DNA from 2 places in the Anoxybacillus eryuanensis genome. Region 2 is predicted to be linked to the other one. Evidence: riboswitches for the same ligand, from Rfam matches in the RefSeq annotation. Region 2 holds a riboswitch; the other holds the start of a gene.
What was found. Region 2 has a riboswitch for thiamine pyrophosphate ahead of thiM (hydroxyethylthiazole kinase). Riboswitches for the same ligand answer to the same signal wherever they lie in the genome.
Positions count from the first base shown of each region.

Region 1: another riboswitch for thiamine pyrophosphate. It lies ahead of tenA (thiaminase II); the one in region 2 lies ahead of thiM (hydroxyethylthiazole kinase).

Region 1 covers NZ_JBPODS010000010.1:53,645-61,537, forward strand. Annotated here, with positions in the region: gene HNQ84_RS10280 (ABC transporter ATP-binding protein) at 1-671, opposite strand, end outside; gene HNQ84_RS10285 (ECF transporter S component) at 675-1,265, opposite strand; gene tenA (thiaminase II) at 1,240-1,935, opposite strand; TPP riboswitch at 2,025-2,132, opposite strand; gene HNQ84_RS10295 (class I SAM-dependent rRNA methyltransferase) at 2,264-3,448, shown strand; gene HNQ84_RS10300 (hypothetical protein) at 3,561-3,695, shown strand; gene HNQ84_RS10305 (PepSY domain-containing protein) at 3,737-4,249, opposite strand; gene HNQ84_RS10310 (glycoside hydrolase family 13 protein) at 4,375-6,039, opposite strand; gene HNQ84_RS10315 (MDR family MFS transporter) at 6,234-7,841, opposite strand; gene HNQ84_RS10320 (MarR family winged helix-turn-helix transcriptional regulator) at 7,847-7,893, opposite strand, start outside.
Region 2 covers NZ_JBPODS010000002.1:3,939-11,831, reverse strand. Annotated here, with positions in the region: gene HNQ84_RS02480 (ABC transporter permease) at 1-516, shown strand, start outside; gene HNQ84_RS02475 (ABC transporter ATP-binding protein) at 509-1,210, shown strand; gene HNQ84_RS02470 (histidine phosphatase family protein) at 1,261-1,887, shown strand; gene HNQ84_RS02465 (thermonuclease family protein) at 1,884-2,411, shown strand; gene hcp (hydroxylamine reductase) at 2,441-3,730, opposite strand; TPP riboswitch at 3,894-4,009, shown strand; gene thiM (hydroxyethylthiazole kinase) at 4,069-4,860, shown strand; gene thiE (thiamine phosphate synthase) at 4,861-5,514, shown strand; gene HNQ84_RS02445 (enoyl-CoA hydratase) at 5,603-6,364, shown strand; gene HNQ84_RS02440 (PP2C family protein-serine/threonine phosphatase) at 6,462-7,598, shown strand; gene HNQ84_RS02435 (STAS domain-containing protein) at 7,621-7,893, opposite strand, start outside.

The sequences.
Region 1 (7,893 bases), on a different contig from region 2:
TACGTTGAAAAAATTTCATTCGTTGAACCGTCAGCGATAATCTCACCATGTTCATTAAATAAAATGATGCGTTCAACAAAATCAAGAACATGATCAATTTTATGTTCGACGATCACAACCGTTCGGTCCTCCGCCACTTCTTTTAACGTTTCCCATACCGTTTTTGTGCCTTCTTCATCAAGAAGTGCTGTCGGTTCGTCTAAACATAGCACATCAGGTTCAAGCGCTAAAACCGATGCAATCGCCAATCGCTGTTTCATTCCACCTGATAACGTTTGAATCGGCACATGAACGTGTGGAAGGCGAAGGCGCACACGTTGAAGCATGTGCGCGATTTTTTCTTTCATCTCCGCACGAGGCACACCGAGATTTTCGAGCACAAACGCCATTTCTTCATCAACATACGGCATGCAAAACTGCGCATCGGGATCTTGAAATACATAACCTACACGATTTGGAATGTGAAGCGCTTTTGCTTTCATCGGCACATCGATCGAGCGCGGAATAATGCCTGCCATCACTTGCAAAAGCGTGGACTTTCCGCACCCTGACGGACCTAAAAGTAACACTTTTTCTCCTTTTTTAATCGAAAGCGATACATCGGTAAATAACCGCTTTTCTGCCCCCGGAAATTTTAATCGCAATTGTTCGATATGAATCAATGACGTCACCTTCTATTTATCAAGCGAGTCGTAATCTTCTTTTGTCGTCGGGCGCAACAGTTGCGTCACACCTGTCGCTTCGAGCGCTTTTACAAGCGAATAAGCAAATACGCCAGCAATGATAATCGCTCCAACGAAACGCGCACCGATAAATAACGTTAAATTCCACCATGCTAATTGGTCAATATATCCTTTATAAAAATCAAGAACGAGGGAAGCGATCGTCGAACCAACAGCGGCAAGCGATACAACTGCCACATCAAAACGTTTATAACGGAAAGCAGCGAATACAAGCTCAGCAAGCAATCCTTGCACAAAACCGTAAAATAGCACTTCTAGTCCCCATTCGGAACCAGCTAAAAACTCCCCTGATGCAGCCGCGACTTCCGCAAGCAACGCCACCCCTGGCTTACGAATCAATAAATACGCAACAGTTGCGGCAATAAACCACATCCCATAAATAAGTTGATCGAGATGAAGCCCAAGCGGTTTTACTGCATAGTAAAGCGGTCCCCACACTTTATACACAATACCAAACACAATAGCCACCACAACAGTCGTTAATACGTCTGTTAATTTAAGCCCTTTCGTTTGCATAAACATCCTCCTCTTCAATTGGCCAACGTTCTAATTTGTACGCCATGTCCCAAAATAAATATTCATACTGACTGCTGATCCAAAAATGTTGCTTCATTCGCTCCAACTCTTTTTCACTTACCGTTTTCGCAATGTCATTTAAGCGCGCAATTTGTTGTTCGACAAGCTGTCTAAACCAATCGGAGCCATACGCTTCAATCCATTTCGCATAAATCGGATGATTCGGCTGGCAATGCTTTAACCTCTCACCAATTTCGTAATACAACCAATAGCACGGTAAAATAGCCGCTAATACATCGCCAAAGTGTCCCGCAAACGCTGCCCGATACATATGTGACGTGTATGCATACGCGGTTGGTGCAGGAACAAATGACGCCTTTTCCTCTTCTGTAATACCGAGCTCTTTCATAAATGTTTCATGTAGACGAAGCTCAGCTTCATACGTATTTTGCGCATGATTCGCCATGCTTGCGGTCGTTTGTAAATCATCCGCCATCGCTCCGCCAAGCGCTTGCACTTTCGCAAAGTGTGTCAAATAATATGAATCTTGTAATACATAATACCGGAAACAACGTAAATCAAGCGTTCCTTCTCCGAGCTCTTTCACAAACGGATGATGAAAGCTCGCTTCCCAAATCGGATCGACAGCTTTGCGCAACTGTTCTGAAAACAACATTTCCTCTCCCCCTTAAGAAAAATAAAAAACCACTTTCTTTTGCGCAAAGAAAGTGGTTGTAAACGATGGAAATTGACATATAGACACACTTCGCACCGTCTCCACTTCCCTACGCTGGTATGATCCAGATCAGGTTCTAAGGGTCTCAAAGGCACACTTTGATCTCAGCCTATCTAAAGGCCCCCCTAGTGGAATACATTTGTATCATTCACTTTGTCACTAATATTAGCATATTTCATTGAATTGTCAAATATTTTTATCCATATTTGCGCGCATCGTTTTCTTCCTGTATGCTAAAGTAGCGAATATATAGTCAGGAGTGGGATGTATGGCAAATGTATTTTTAAAGCGAAAAAGAAAAAAGCGGCTCGAGCTTGGACATCCGTGGGTGTTTCAAAGCGAAGTCGATTATATTGAAGGAGATTTTGAACCGGGTGATTTCGTCAACGTATATAACCACCAACGTCACTTTTTAGCGAAAGGATATATTAACCCAAAATCACAAATGATCGTGCGCGTGCTGACGCAAAATCCAAACGATGAATTAGATGCGCAATTTTTTATGAACCGCATTCGTCAAGCGTGGGCGTATCGCGAGCGCATGATTCCGGGCGTTCGTTCATGTCGCGCCGTTTATGGTGAAGCCGATTTTTTACCTGGGCTCATTGTCGATAAATACGAAGATGTGCTCGTTGTGCAAATTTTATCGCTTGGCATGGAAAAAAGAAAAGAATGGATTTTACAAGCACTTCTTGACGTTTTTCAACCGAAAGCGATTTATTTACGCAACGACGTCCACGTGCGCGAATTAGAAGGATTAAAACAAGAAAAAGGATTTTGGTACGGTACGTGCGATACGAACGTACAAATTGAAGAAAACGGCGTGAAATATATTGTCGACATTGAAAACGGGCAAAAAACAGGGTTTTTCTTCGATCAACGTCAAAATCGTGCTGCGATCAAGCCGCTTATTACAAGCGAATCGACCGTGCTCGATTGCTTTACACATACAGGTTCATTTATGTTAAACGCCTGCTTATATGGGGCAAAACATGTGACCGCTGTCGATATTTCCGAACACGCCATTGAAACTGCAAAGCGAAACGCCGAGTTAAACGGATTTACAAACGTCGATTTCGTCGTTGCAAACGCGTTTGACTATTTACGTGAATGTGTGCATGAGGGAAAAAAATGGGACGTTGTCATTATTGACCCACCAGCGTTTGCAAAATCCGCTCATGCGGTGCCAAAGGCGCTTGCTGGCTATAAAGACATTAATTTAAACGGCTTAAAGCTCGTCAAAGACGGCGGCTTTTTCGTGACGGCAAGCTGCTCGTACCATGTGCATCCTGATATGTTTCAAGCAATGGTTGCGGAAGCCGCGTTTGATGCAAAGAAAATTTTACGTCAAATTCATTGGAGCGGTGCAGGGTATGACCATCCGAAACTGCTTGCGGCTGATGAAGGAGATTATTTGAAGTTTGCCATTTATGAAGTACATTCTCGTAAGTAACAGGTTGGTGCACGCCAACCTGTTTTAAAATGGACAAAATCTCGATGCACACATCTCGTAAAAGTGAGATATACTATAATTGAAAACGCTTTCTTTTTGTGAGGTGATTACGATGGCATTGAAAACGATTTGCCCAAAATGTTTTGGGAAAAAGAAAATAAAAGTTTGTTTGTCGCTTTATAAAACATGTTCGACTTGCAACGGAACAGGAAAAATTCAACAATCGTCAACAAAACGAATTAGTTAAAAAGCACTTCGCACCAACCATTGATGCGAAGTGCTTTTTGTTTATGCCACCGATTTTCGTTGTTTCGCTTTCGCTTGTGCACGTAAAATTTTCACAGATAAATAAATACCCGTCCCTGTTAAAATGATAATGGAAATGGCAGCTGCATCGATGATGAGACGATTCCAAATCCCAAGTTTCCCAACATGAATCGCACGGACAAACGAGGCGAATTTGTTCACTTCTTTTTTCACAACTGTACCGTCTGGCGCAATCGTCACTAACGTCCCATCTTTATCGTTTAGCCGTACCATATACATCCCATGATTCATCACGACACCAACTTCATCCATTGAAAACGCACCGGATTCACTCGCTTTTTTTACCGCATCGATCATATGTAACTGTGCATGTCCATGTCCATCACCATGCGCATGCTCATGATTTCCATGCGAATGCCCGCCCATTCCCATTAACCAACGCTCTGTTAACAACAATCCTGTCACCGCTTCCAAAAGTAAAAATACAGAACAAATGAGTCCAATCCATAAGTGCAAATTGCGCGTTTTTTTCATTTGTATTCCTCCAACTTCATTCATGTTTTACAAATGTAAATGTAAAATATGAAAATGGGAGAAGTTTGAAAAGTAAGTGAAAGAAATGTGAAATCCCCTTTTCCATATCGGAAAAGGGGATTTCGTTATTTCATCAAATATACGCGCGCTTCATACGGACGCAATGTAAAGCGTGTTGCATGTTTATGCGGCTTCACATCGTAGTTTGCTAGCACCAATTGCTCGCTATTTAATTTCAACGAATCATAGCGATACATCGTTTTACGGTCTGTTAAGTTCACGATGACGATCGCTTTTTCTTCGCCGAGTGTACGCGTATATGCATAAATCGCTTTATGATTTTCTAATATTAAATCATATGTTCCGTAAACAAATACTTCATGTTGTTTTCTTAGTTGGATCATGCGCTTGTAAAAGTTTAGTACAGAGTTCGGTTCGTTTAACTGCTTTTTGACGTTAATTTGTTTATAATTTTCATTCACACCAATCCACGGTGTTCCAGTCGTAAATCCGGCATTTTCTTCATCCGACCATTGCATCGGTGTGCGTGAATTATCGCGGCCGTTTTTCCAAATCCATTGCATCACTTCTTCGTGTGAACGACCTTTAGCTCGCTCAATGCGATAATAATTTTTAATAGCGACATCGTCATATTCATCAATCGTTTCAAACCGCACATTCGTCATGCCGATTTCTTGTCCTTGGTAAATAAACGGTGTCCCTTGCATGAGAAAATATAATGCCCCTAACGCTTTGGCGCTTTCAACAAGATATTGTTCATCATTTCCCCATGTCGATACGGAACGCGGCTGGTCATGATTTTCAAGAAATAGCGCATTCCACCCAACACCTTCTAATCCCTTCTGCCATTTTGTTAATACCCGCTTTAATTTCCGAACATCAACACCGCCATCTGTTCCTTTTTGCCAAAGTCCAAGATGTTCAAACTGAAAAATCATATTAAAAATGCCATTTTCTTCACCGACCCAATCTTCTGCTTCCTCGACCGTTACTCCGTTCGCTTCGCCGACTGTCATAATGTCATAACGCGCAAACGTTTGCGCTTTGAGTTCACGAAGATAGTCCATGATCCCTTCTTGATTCATATGTCCATCAAACGAAGGGACATAGTCAAGTCCTTTTGGATTTGGTAGATCAGGGAGTCCTTCTTTTTTCTTAATATGTGAAATTGCATCAACACGGAACCCATCAATGCCTTTATCAAGCCACCAGTTAATCATATCATATAACGCGCGACGAACATCTTCATTTTCCCAATTTAAATCCGGTTGCTTCGTCGCAAACACGTGCAAATAATATTGATCGGTTTGTTCATCATACTCCCACGCTGAACCGCCAAAAATGCTTTCCCAGTTGTTTGGCTCTTTGCCGTTTTTCCCATCGCGCCAAATGTACCAATCGCGCTTTGGATTGTCGCGTGATGAGCGCGATTCAATAAACCATGGATGCTCATCGCTCGTATGGTTAATAACAAGATCTAAAATGACTTTCATGTCGCGTTTATGAATTTCTTCAAGCAACTGATCGAAATCTTCCATCGTTCCAAACTGTTCCATAATGTCTTGATAATCGCTAATGTCATAGCCATTATCTGCATTTGGCGATTTATAAATCGGACAAATCCATATGACATCGATTCCAAGGTCTTTTAAATAGTCAAGCTTTTGGATAATCCCTTGTAAATCACCAATCCCGTCTCCATTTGAATCCATAAAGCTTCTTGGATATATTTGATATGCAATCGCTTCTTTCCACCAAGCTCTTTTCACATGAAATCCTCCTCAATTGACTCAAAATAAATCGCTTTCAATGATTATTACTCTTTCATGTTAATATACAAATTGCTTTGTTTAAAGAGGAAGTTGCACTTTTTCATAAAAAATTTCGTTTTATCTGTGCAAACGTTTCACTTTTTTATATTATAAAAGTAAACGACCGCTTTGGCGATCGTTTGCTTTTATATTTATTCCATTGGAGCCGTTTTATTGTGCGTACGAGAAATTGTAATGCGGCCGATGAACATTGCAAAAACAAAACCGATGCCAACAAAAATTAACCCATATAAAAACACATCGCTTAACGCATCAACGAGCGTTTGTTTTAATACAGGTACAAACATTTGTTGCATTTGTTGTGGAATGTTTTTTAACGTATCCGGATTTAAAATGACTGAATATACACTTTGTGGATTCGATTCAACGAGTTGTTTAAATGAATCCGTCATCGCATGCGCTTGTGCTGGTAATTTCTCTAACAGCGGAAGAAACTTCGCTTCTAATAAATCTTTCGAACGATGGTTCATAATCGCTCCTAACAACGTTGCCCCAAACGTTCCACCAATTTGACGGAAAAATTGACTCGATGATGTCACAATACCGAGCTGCGATTTTGGAAATACTTCTTGTAACGCTAATGTAATGACCGGATTGACAAATCCTAGTCCAAAACCGAGCGTTGCCATAAATAACATCGCGGTCCACTTATTCGTATCGACGTTCATCGTTGACAATAAGAAAAAGCCGAGCGCCACAAGCACCATTCCGACAATGACTTGCGGACGAACGCCAATTTTTTGTACAAGTCGTCCGCCGATCATGCTTGCAATAATGAGCGCAAACATCATCGGAAACATCATCGTTCCTGATTCGGATGGGCTCATGCCGATAATGCCTTGCATAAAGAGTGGCACGAACATAATTGCTCCAAACATACCGACAGACATAAAAAAGCCGACACTATTAAGCACAACAAATGTTTTATTTTTTAATAAATGCATTGGCATAATTGGCTCTTCTGCTTTTCGTTCAACAAATACAAATAAGCTAAAAAAAACGACAGAGCTAGCTAATAAAGAAATGATTTGCCACGATATCCAATCGTATTTATCGCCACCAAACGTTAAAGCAAGCAATAACGAAACAACCGCGACAACCATTGTAAACATGCCGGCTAAATCAAGCTTTACTCGCTCAACTATACGATGATTATGCAAACCGATTGAAATGAGCACAATCGCCAACACACCAACAGGAAGGTTAATATAAAACACCCAGCGCCAATTTAACGAATCAACAATCCATCCACCGACTTGCGGACCGAGAATAGATGCCAAGCCAAATACGCCACCGAACACACCTTGCCATTTTGCGCGCTCTGCTCCTGTAAACAAATCACCGATGACAATCATCGCCATCGGCATCATAATGCCTCCCCCAATGCCTTGAATGGCGCGGAAAATAATGAGCTGAGTCATCGTATCCGCCATGCCACATAACGCTGAACCAATAATAAAAATCGCTAATCCTGAAACATAGATCGACTTTCGCCCAAATAAGTCAGCAAGTTTCCCTGCAATCGGGACAATCGTTGTTGATGTGAGCATGTATGCGGTTGTTAGCCATGCCATCATACTTAATCCACCAAGCTCGCCAACAATGCGAGGCAACGCTGTGCCAACGATCGTGCCATCGAGTGCCCCAAACAACATCGCCACAAGTAATCCGGTAATTAAAATACCTCGTTTTTGTTGTATATTTGCAATACTTGTTTGTATCGCTGCTTGTTCTTTCATATATCTCACTTCTCCTCTTTCTCATTTATCGCAGCAATTTTTTCGATAATAT
Region 2 (7,893 bases):
GTGGGAAGTTGTATATCATTATGGACAGTAGTTGCACTCGGGTATGGAAGTGCAAGCGTCGCTCTTTTTGCAACAGGAGGGACGTGGTCGGCGTTTGTTTTTCTTTCGTTTGTACTAACCATTGTATTAACGAGTATTTTTTTAGCAATTGCTTTATTCGTTGGACTTGTTTCCTCTAATCGTTTACAAGCCCTCGGTGTCAGTTTATTTATTTGGGCGTTTTTCGTTTTATTTTATGAATTTATCGTATTATTTTTGTTATCAATCGTTCCAAAGCAATGGACCATTTTCTTATTTACCCTATCCATTATATTTAATCCGGTTGAACTCATGCGCATTTGGACTGTAGCCGCTTTGAAAAGTAGCGCAATATTTGGACCACAACTATATGAATGGTCAAAATGGGTAGAAAGTGCAAGTGGGCATTTTACATTTATTGTAATATCGTGTGTATGGGTAATTGTGCCATTGTTTTTAGTGAATGTATGGTTGAAACGAGGGAAGCGACATGCTTGAAGTGAAACAATTGACGAAAATATATAACGAGCAAAATAAAGTCGAAAACATTTCTTTTTCTGTTCAGAAGGGACAATGTTTAGCGTTATGCGGTGGTAACGGCGCAGGAAAAAGCACGATTATTAAAATGTTAATCGGACAGCTCTCTCCAACGAAAGGGAACATATATATAAACGGACAACCGATTCAAAACAACGACAAACAATGGTTTTCGTTTATGCCCGATCATTTGCAATTCCCTCCCTTGTTTACAGGTTACGAAGTGTTATCTCTATTTGGACGATGGCAAGGGGCTAATGAGGAGCGCATTAAACAATGTTTAGCACTCGTTGGATTGGAAAACGATCAACATAAACAAGTAAAGACATATTCAAAAGGAATGCAACAACGGCTCGCGTTTGCGCAAGCGCTTTTAGCGGACGCCCCATTGCTTATTTTGGATGAGCCAACAAACGGTTTAGATCCGTATTGGGTATGGGAATTTAAACGGCTTATTCGTTCTGAAAAAGAAAAAGGAAGAGCGATCATTTTTTCCACGCATATGCTGTCAATTGTTGAAGAAATTGCAGATACTGTCGCGTTTATTCATCAAGGACAAATGCTCATATACGATTCAGTTTCTACACTTTGTCAAGACGGAAAGTCGTTAGAGTCGATATTTTTTGCACAAATTTCACAACATATGTCATACTGAAAAAGTAAGCGAATATAGCTTGCTTTTTTCATTTCGAGGAGGATTGAGAGATGTTAAAGTTATACGTCATTCGTCATGCAGAAACAGAGTGGAACGTACAACAAAGAATGCAAGGATGGAAGGACTCTCCTTTAACTGAAACAGGAAGAAAACATGCAGCACTTTTACAGGAACGCTTACGTACTGTCCCGTTTACTGCTGCGTATTGTAGTCCAAGTGATCGGACAAAAGAAACGGCGCAAATTGTGTTAGGGCAACGTCATGTGCCAATATATTTTGATGAACGACTACGTGAAATTTACTTAGGTCATTGGGAAGGAAAAACAATTGCAGAAATTGCCCAAGTAGACGAGCAAAATCATTATCATTTTTATCATAACCCAGATGCATACAAGCCGATCATTGGCGAGACGTTTCTTGATGTGCAACGTCGAGCTGTCGCTGCCATTCAGCATATTGCCCATACTCATTCAGAAGGTCATATTCTTGTCGTTACACACGGTATGGTGATTCGTACGCTTCTTGTATATTGGAAACAGCAAACGCTCGCACAGTTATGGGAAAATAGCCGTGTATACGGTACGAGTGTGACCATCGTTTCGTTTGAAGGAGGAAAGTGGAATATAGAATGTGAGTCAGATATTTCACATCTTGAAAGTGAGATGACACATTTATGAGAAAATGGCTTATTTTATTTACAATCATCTTTTTGATTAGCGGTTGTGTACAGCAAAATAAAGGAACGACGTTTGTTACGACAGTACAATATGTTGTTGATGGGGATACAATCAAAATAAAAAAAGATGGGGAGATTGTAACCGTTCGTCTATTAAATATCGACACGCCAGAAACGTATCGTGAAAAACAGGCGTATGGTGAAGAAGCAAAGCAATTTGCTAAAGATGTCCTTCTTCACAAAAAAGTGACGGTCGAATTAAGTGCAAAAGAAAAACCGTATGATCGCTACGGTCGATTGCTTGCGTACATATGGTTGGAGGATGGAACTTTGTATCAAGAAAAAATTGTACAAGAAGGGCTGGCACGTGTTGCTTATGTGTTTGAGCCGGATACAAAATATGCAAAAAAATTGTATAAAGCACAAGAGGAAGCAAAAAAAGCGAAAAAGCGCATTTGGAGTGTGGATGGATACGTAACAGAAAAAGGATTTGATATGAGCGTATGGCTTGATAAAGCTTCATGAATATAAAAGGGCTGAATGAAACAGCCCTTTTAATGTGCTAGCATCGCTTGCATATCTTCTTCCACATTGCCAATGAGCTTGAGGCCAAACATATCTTGCAATACGCGCAACACACCTTCAGAAATAAAGTGTGGTGCTTTTGGTCCAATCCGAATATCTTGAATGCCTAAACTAAACAATCCGAGTAAAATGGCAACCGCTTTTTGTTCAAACCATGAAAGAACGATGCTGACAGGTAGTTCATTTACCTCACAGCCAAACGCTTCTGCAAGTGCCATCGCAATTTTGACAGTCGAAATCGAGTTATTGCATTGTCCTAAGTCAATATATCGCGGAATGTTTGTGCCAGGAACGACACCATAATCTACATCGTTGAAGCGGAATTTTCCGCAAGATGTCGTTAAAATAACTGTGTTTTTCGGTAAAGACGTCGCTAATGAACGATAATATTCGCCGCCTTTTCCAGGCGCGTCACAGCCTGCAATGACGAAAAAGCGTTGAATTTTCCCTTCCTTTACAGCTTGAATAATTTCTGGTGCAATTTGAATGACTGTTTCGTGATGGAAACCAGTAACTAATGTTTCATCTGATTCGATATTTGCTTCTGGAAGTTGTAACGCTTTCTCAATCAACGGTGTGAAATCATCATTCTCGATTTTTTGTACATGTTCTAATCCGGCTACATCGTATGAAAACATGCGGTCAGCATACGAGCCTTTAATCGGCATCACACAGTTTGTTGTCGCTAAAATGGCGCCAGGGAATTTTTCAAATAAACGACGTTGGTCGTACCATGCTTTTCCGACGTTTCCTTTTAAATGTTTATATTTTTTCAATTGCGGATAGCCGTGCGCAGGCAACATTTCGGAATGCGTGTAAATGTTAATTCCTTTGCCTTCTGTTTGTTTCAATAACTGTTCAAGTGCAAATAAGTTATGTCCTGTAACGAGAATACATTTTCCTTCAATTTTATTTTGTGTTACGCGAACAGGTTGAGGAATGCCAAGGCGTTCTGTATGTGCCCGATCGAGCAGTTCCATGACACGAATAGCAGCTTTTCCGACTTTCATCGCCATATCTAAATGTTCTTGAACGTTAAAGTTGGAGTTTGTTAGTGTCATATACAACGCTTCATGCGTTGTTGTGTCAACAAATGGATCTGTATATCCGAGTTGATGAGCATGCGTGCGATATGCAGCAATTCCTTTTAGCGCAAATACAATCGTATCTTGTAAGCTTGCAATCGTTTCATCTTTTCCGCAAACACCGACGACTGTGCATCCCCCTGTTGGCGTTTGTTCGCATTGATGACAAAACATGATAACCCCTCCTTTTCTTATTAACACTTTAACAATAGGGGAAAATCACCGTAGCGTAAGTGATGTATATCACACATCTATATAAAAATGTGAACGAAAATTGACAATGTTTTATATTGAATAACGAGAAAAAATATATTAAAATGGAAGAAAATAAAATCAATCAAGCTACTAGGGGTGCCGGATGGCGATGGCTGAGAGGAAAACGCGCAATCAGTTTTCCAACCCTTTGAACCTGATCTGGTTTGTACCAGCGGAGGGAAGTAGGCTATGTTTTGTAAGTACAAACTAGTCGATTCTGTCCGACTAGTTTTTATTTTTTTAAGGGGGAATACACGATGAATGTTGGACAATGGTTAACGCGCGTCAGAGAGGAGTCGCCACTTGTACATAATATGACGAATGTTGTTGTGACAAATTTTGTTGCTAACGGTTTGCTTGCATTAGGTGCGTCTCCGGTGATGGCTTATGCAAAAGAAGAAGTAGCCGATATGGTTCGTTTAGCACGTGCTCTTGTATTAAACATTGGTACATTAAACGAAACAGATGTAGAAGCGATGGTTATTGCCGGAAAAGCGGCAAACGAAGCAAATGTTCCCGTTGTTTTCGATCCTGTCGGAGCAGGTGCGACAACATATCGTACGGAAACAGCCCAACGTATATTACGCGAAGTCAACGTTACCATTTTACGTGGAAATGCATCCGAAATCGCAAGTATTGTTGGAGAACAAGCAAGTACAAAAGGGGTAGATGCAGGAGATGTTCAAGGCGATCTCGAGCATGTAGCCAAAAAAGCAGCGCGTATGTTTCGTTGTACAGTTGTTGTGACTGGGAAAGATGATGTGGTGACAGATGGAGAAAAAGTAATGATCGTCTCAAACGGTGATGCCATGTTAACGAAGGTGACAGGAACAGGCTGTTTATTAAGCTCGGTGTTAGGTGCATTTGCTAGTGTAGGAGAAAATGTGATGATGTCATCTGTCGCTGCGCTTGCTTATTACGGTATAGCAGCTGAAAAAGCAGCGAAACATGCCAAAGCGCCAGGTAGCTTTCAAATAGCATTTTTAAATGCTTTATACGAGACGACAGCAGAAGAAGTGAATGAATACGCACACATTCGAGGGGAATAAATGATGAAACATATGTTATCGTTATATTTCGTGATGGGAAGCGTCGATTGTACGAAAAATCCGCTTGTCGTGCTTGACGAAGCGATTGAAGGCGGCATTACGATGTTTCAGTTTCGCGAAAAAGGAAAAGGAGCGCTTACAGGACTTGAAAAATATCGCTTAGCTGAGCAATTGTTTGAGCGATGCCGCGCTCGTAACATTCCGTTTATTGTGAATGATGATGTGGATTTAGCGCTTGCTTTACAAGCAGACGGTGTTCATGTCGGACAAGAGGATGAAGCGGCAGAACGAGTTCGTGATCGCATAGGGGATAAATATTTAGGGGTATCCGTTCATAACTTGACTGAAGTAAAAAAAGCGCTTGCTGCTCACGCCGATTATGTCGGGCTAGGTCCCATTTTCCCAACCGTTTCAAAAGACGATGCAAAGCAAGCATGTGGACTGACGATGATTGAACATATTCGTGCGCACGAAAAACATGTTCCACTCGTTGCGATTGGTGGAATTACAGAACAAACAGCGGAACAAGTCATCAAAGCGGGGGCAGATGGAATTGCCGTCATTTCTGCCATTTGCCGTGCTGAGCATATTTGTGAACAAACAAAACGACTATATGAGATTGTCATGCGTACAAAACAAGAAGGCGACAGGTAATGTCGTCTTTTTCTATTTTTTTTGTGCAGGATTTTACTCACATATGTCGAAAAAAACAGCGAACATACGAAAGAAGGAGATGGGAAAGATGGAACATATCGTATTGTCATATGAAGATCGAGTTGCAACAATTGAGTTGAATCGTCCAGATGCGCTGAACGCTTTAAACGAGAAAATGTTAACAGAGTTGCTACAGGCGTTAAAGGAAGTTGAAAAAAGTGAGGCAGATATTGTCATTATCCGCGGTCGTGGGAAAGGGTTTTGTGCAGGTGGCGATATTAAAACGATGTTGCAGTCAACGAATGAACATTCATTCATAGAAGTGATGGAAACGATTAAACAAATTGCAATAACGTTACATCAATTGCCGAAACTAACGATCAGTTACGTGCACGGTGCAGCTGCAGGGTTAGGATTTAGTTTAGCGCTTGCTTGTGACTATGTGATCGCAAACGAACAAGCGCGCGTTGCAATGAATTTTATCGGTATTGGCTTAGTTCCAGATGGTGGGGGGCATTTCTTTTTAAAACGAAAAATTGGTGATGTCAAATCGAAGCAAATCATATGGGAAGGAAAAGTAATGAGTGCACAAGAGGCATATGAAGTGGGACTGATTGATGAAATCGGTGATGAGCAGGCGATTCAACAGAAAGTAACGGAGTGGCTAGCAAAACCGATTCGTGCGATGATCGCAACAAAGCAGTTGTATGCTCATCTAAGCGAAGAACAGTTGTTGAACACGTTGCAAATGGAGACAGCGTATCAAGCGAAAATGCGTAAAACAAAAGACCACGAAGAAGGTATTCGCGCTTTTTTAGAAAAGCGTCGTCCGCATTTTAGCGGAAAATAAAAAATTTGAAAAACTTTCATCTTTAAGCTATCTTTTTCGGGTCTGCGATGTGTATAAATGAAATATAGAAAAAGTATAACGAAAAGGGCGGCTGAAGATGAAAGTAGTGATTATAGACGATTACGTGCCGACATTGGAAATGATGGAAGCGATGCTCGAACATATTCAAGGCATCTCCATTCATTCGTTTGAAGATGCGGACGAGGCATATGCATATATTTTATCCCAACATGTCGATGTCATTTTAATGGACATTTGTATGCCGAAAACAGATGGTATTGAATGGTGTCGGCGATTGAAACAACATGAGCAATTGCATCATATCCCTGTATTAATGGTTACAGGTTACGATGATGAACAAAAATTAGAGGAAGCGTTTGCAGCAGGGGCATTTGATTACATTCGCAAGCCGTTTACAATGGTCGAACTCGTTTCGCGTGTTCAATTGGCATATCGCCAAAAAGAAACGATGGATCAACTGAAACGAACGAATGAAGCATATGTAGAAAGTTATCGGCATATGTGGACGATGCAAAAAAAGATGAATGAAGACTTACAATTAGCCCGACTCGTTCAAGAAGGTTTACTTCCTGAACCGCTGAATAATGAACATATTCATTTTGTCGGGACGTATATTCCTTCTGCACAACTGTCTGGTGATTTATATTTTTGGCAACAAGTTCGTCCACATATGTATGCTTTTATTGTGATTGATGTCATGGGGCACGGTGTTGCATCTGCACTTGTTGCGATGTCGATTCGTTCTTTGTTACATGGATTAATGACGAAAGTGACAGACCCCCTTCTTGTTGTGCATGAATTAAATCGACATGCTTTTCAATTGTTTGGAAAGGAAACGAAATATTACTTTACAGCTTTTTACGGAACGATTGATGTAAAAAAGAAAGTCATGGAGTATGTAAACGCAGGCCATCCGCCAGCCATATTGATGACTAATCGAAAAGCGATGCTTCTTAAAGAAGGGGGCATTCCAATTGGCATTGTATCCAATGCTCCATATAAAAAAGGGACGATTTCGTTTCAACATGACACTTATCTTATGATTTACACAGACGGATTGATCGAAGTGTTAGGTGAAGAATGTGCCAGACAACTTGCTGACATGATGCAAACGGCTCATACGTTTGATGAGATGGTAAAGAACATAAATGAAAAAACGCAATATGATAAAGGAAATGACGATATTACATTCGTTTCTATTCATGTAAAATAGCAAAAAGGGGCCGAGAGCCCCTTTATTTAATGTCTACAAATTGATCAAGTTGACAGATAGATAATATATGTTTAATAGGTGCTGAAACGCCTGTCATTTCAATACGCATTCGATCTTTTAATGGATACAGCCAGCTAATCAGCAATCGAACACCAGAGCTATCAATAAATCGAACAGCAGATAAATCAATTTGTAAATGAGATGTTTCCCACGGCTGTGATTGAATCGTTTCTTCCATGACGCGTGATGTTTCAAAGTTAATATCTTGCTGAAAAGAGACAACGATTTTGTCACC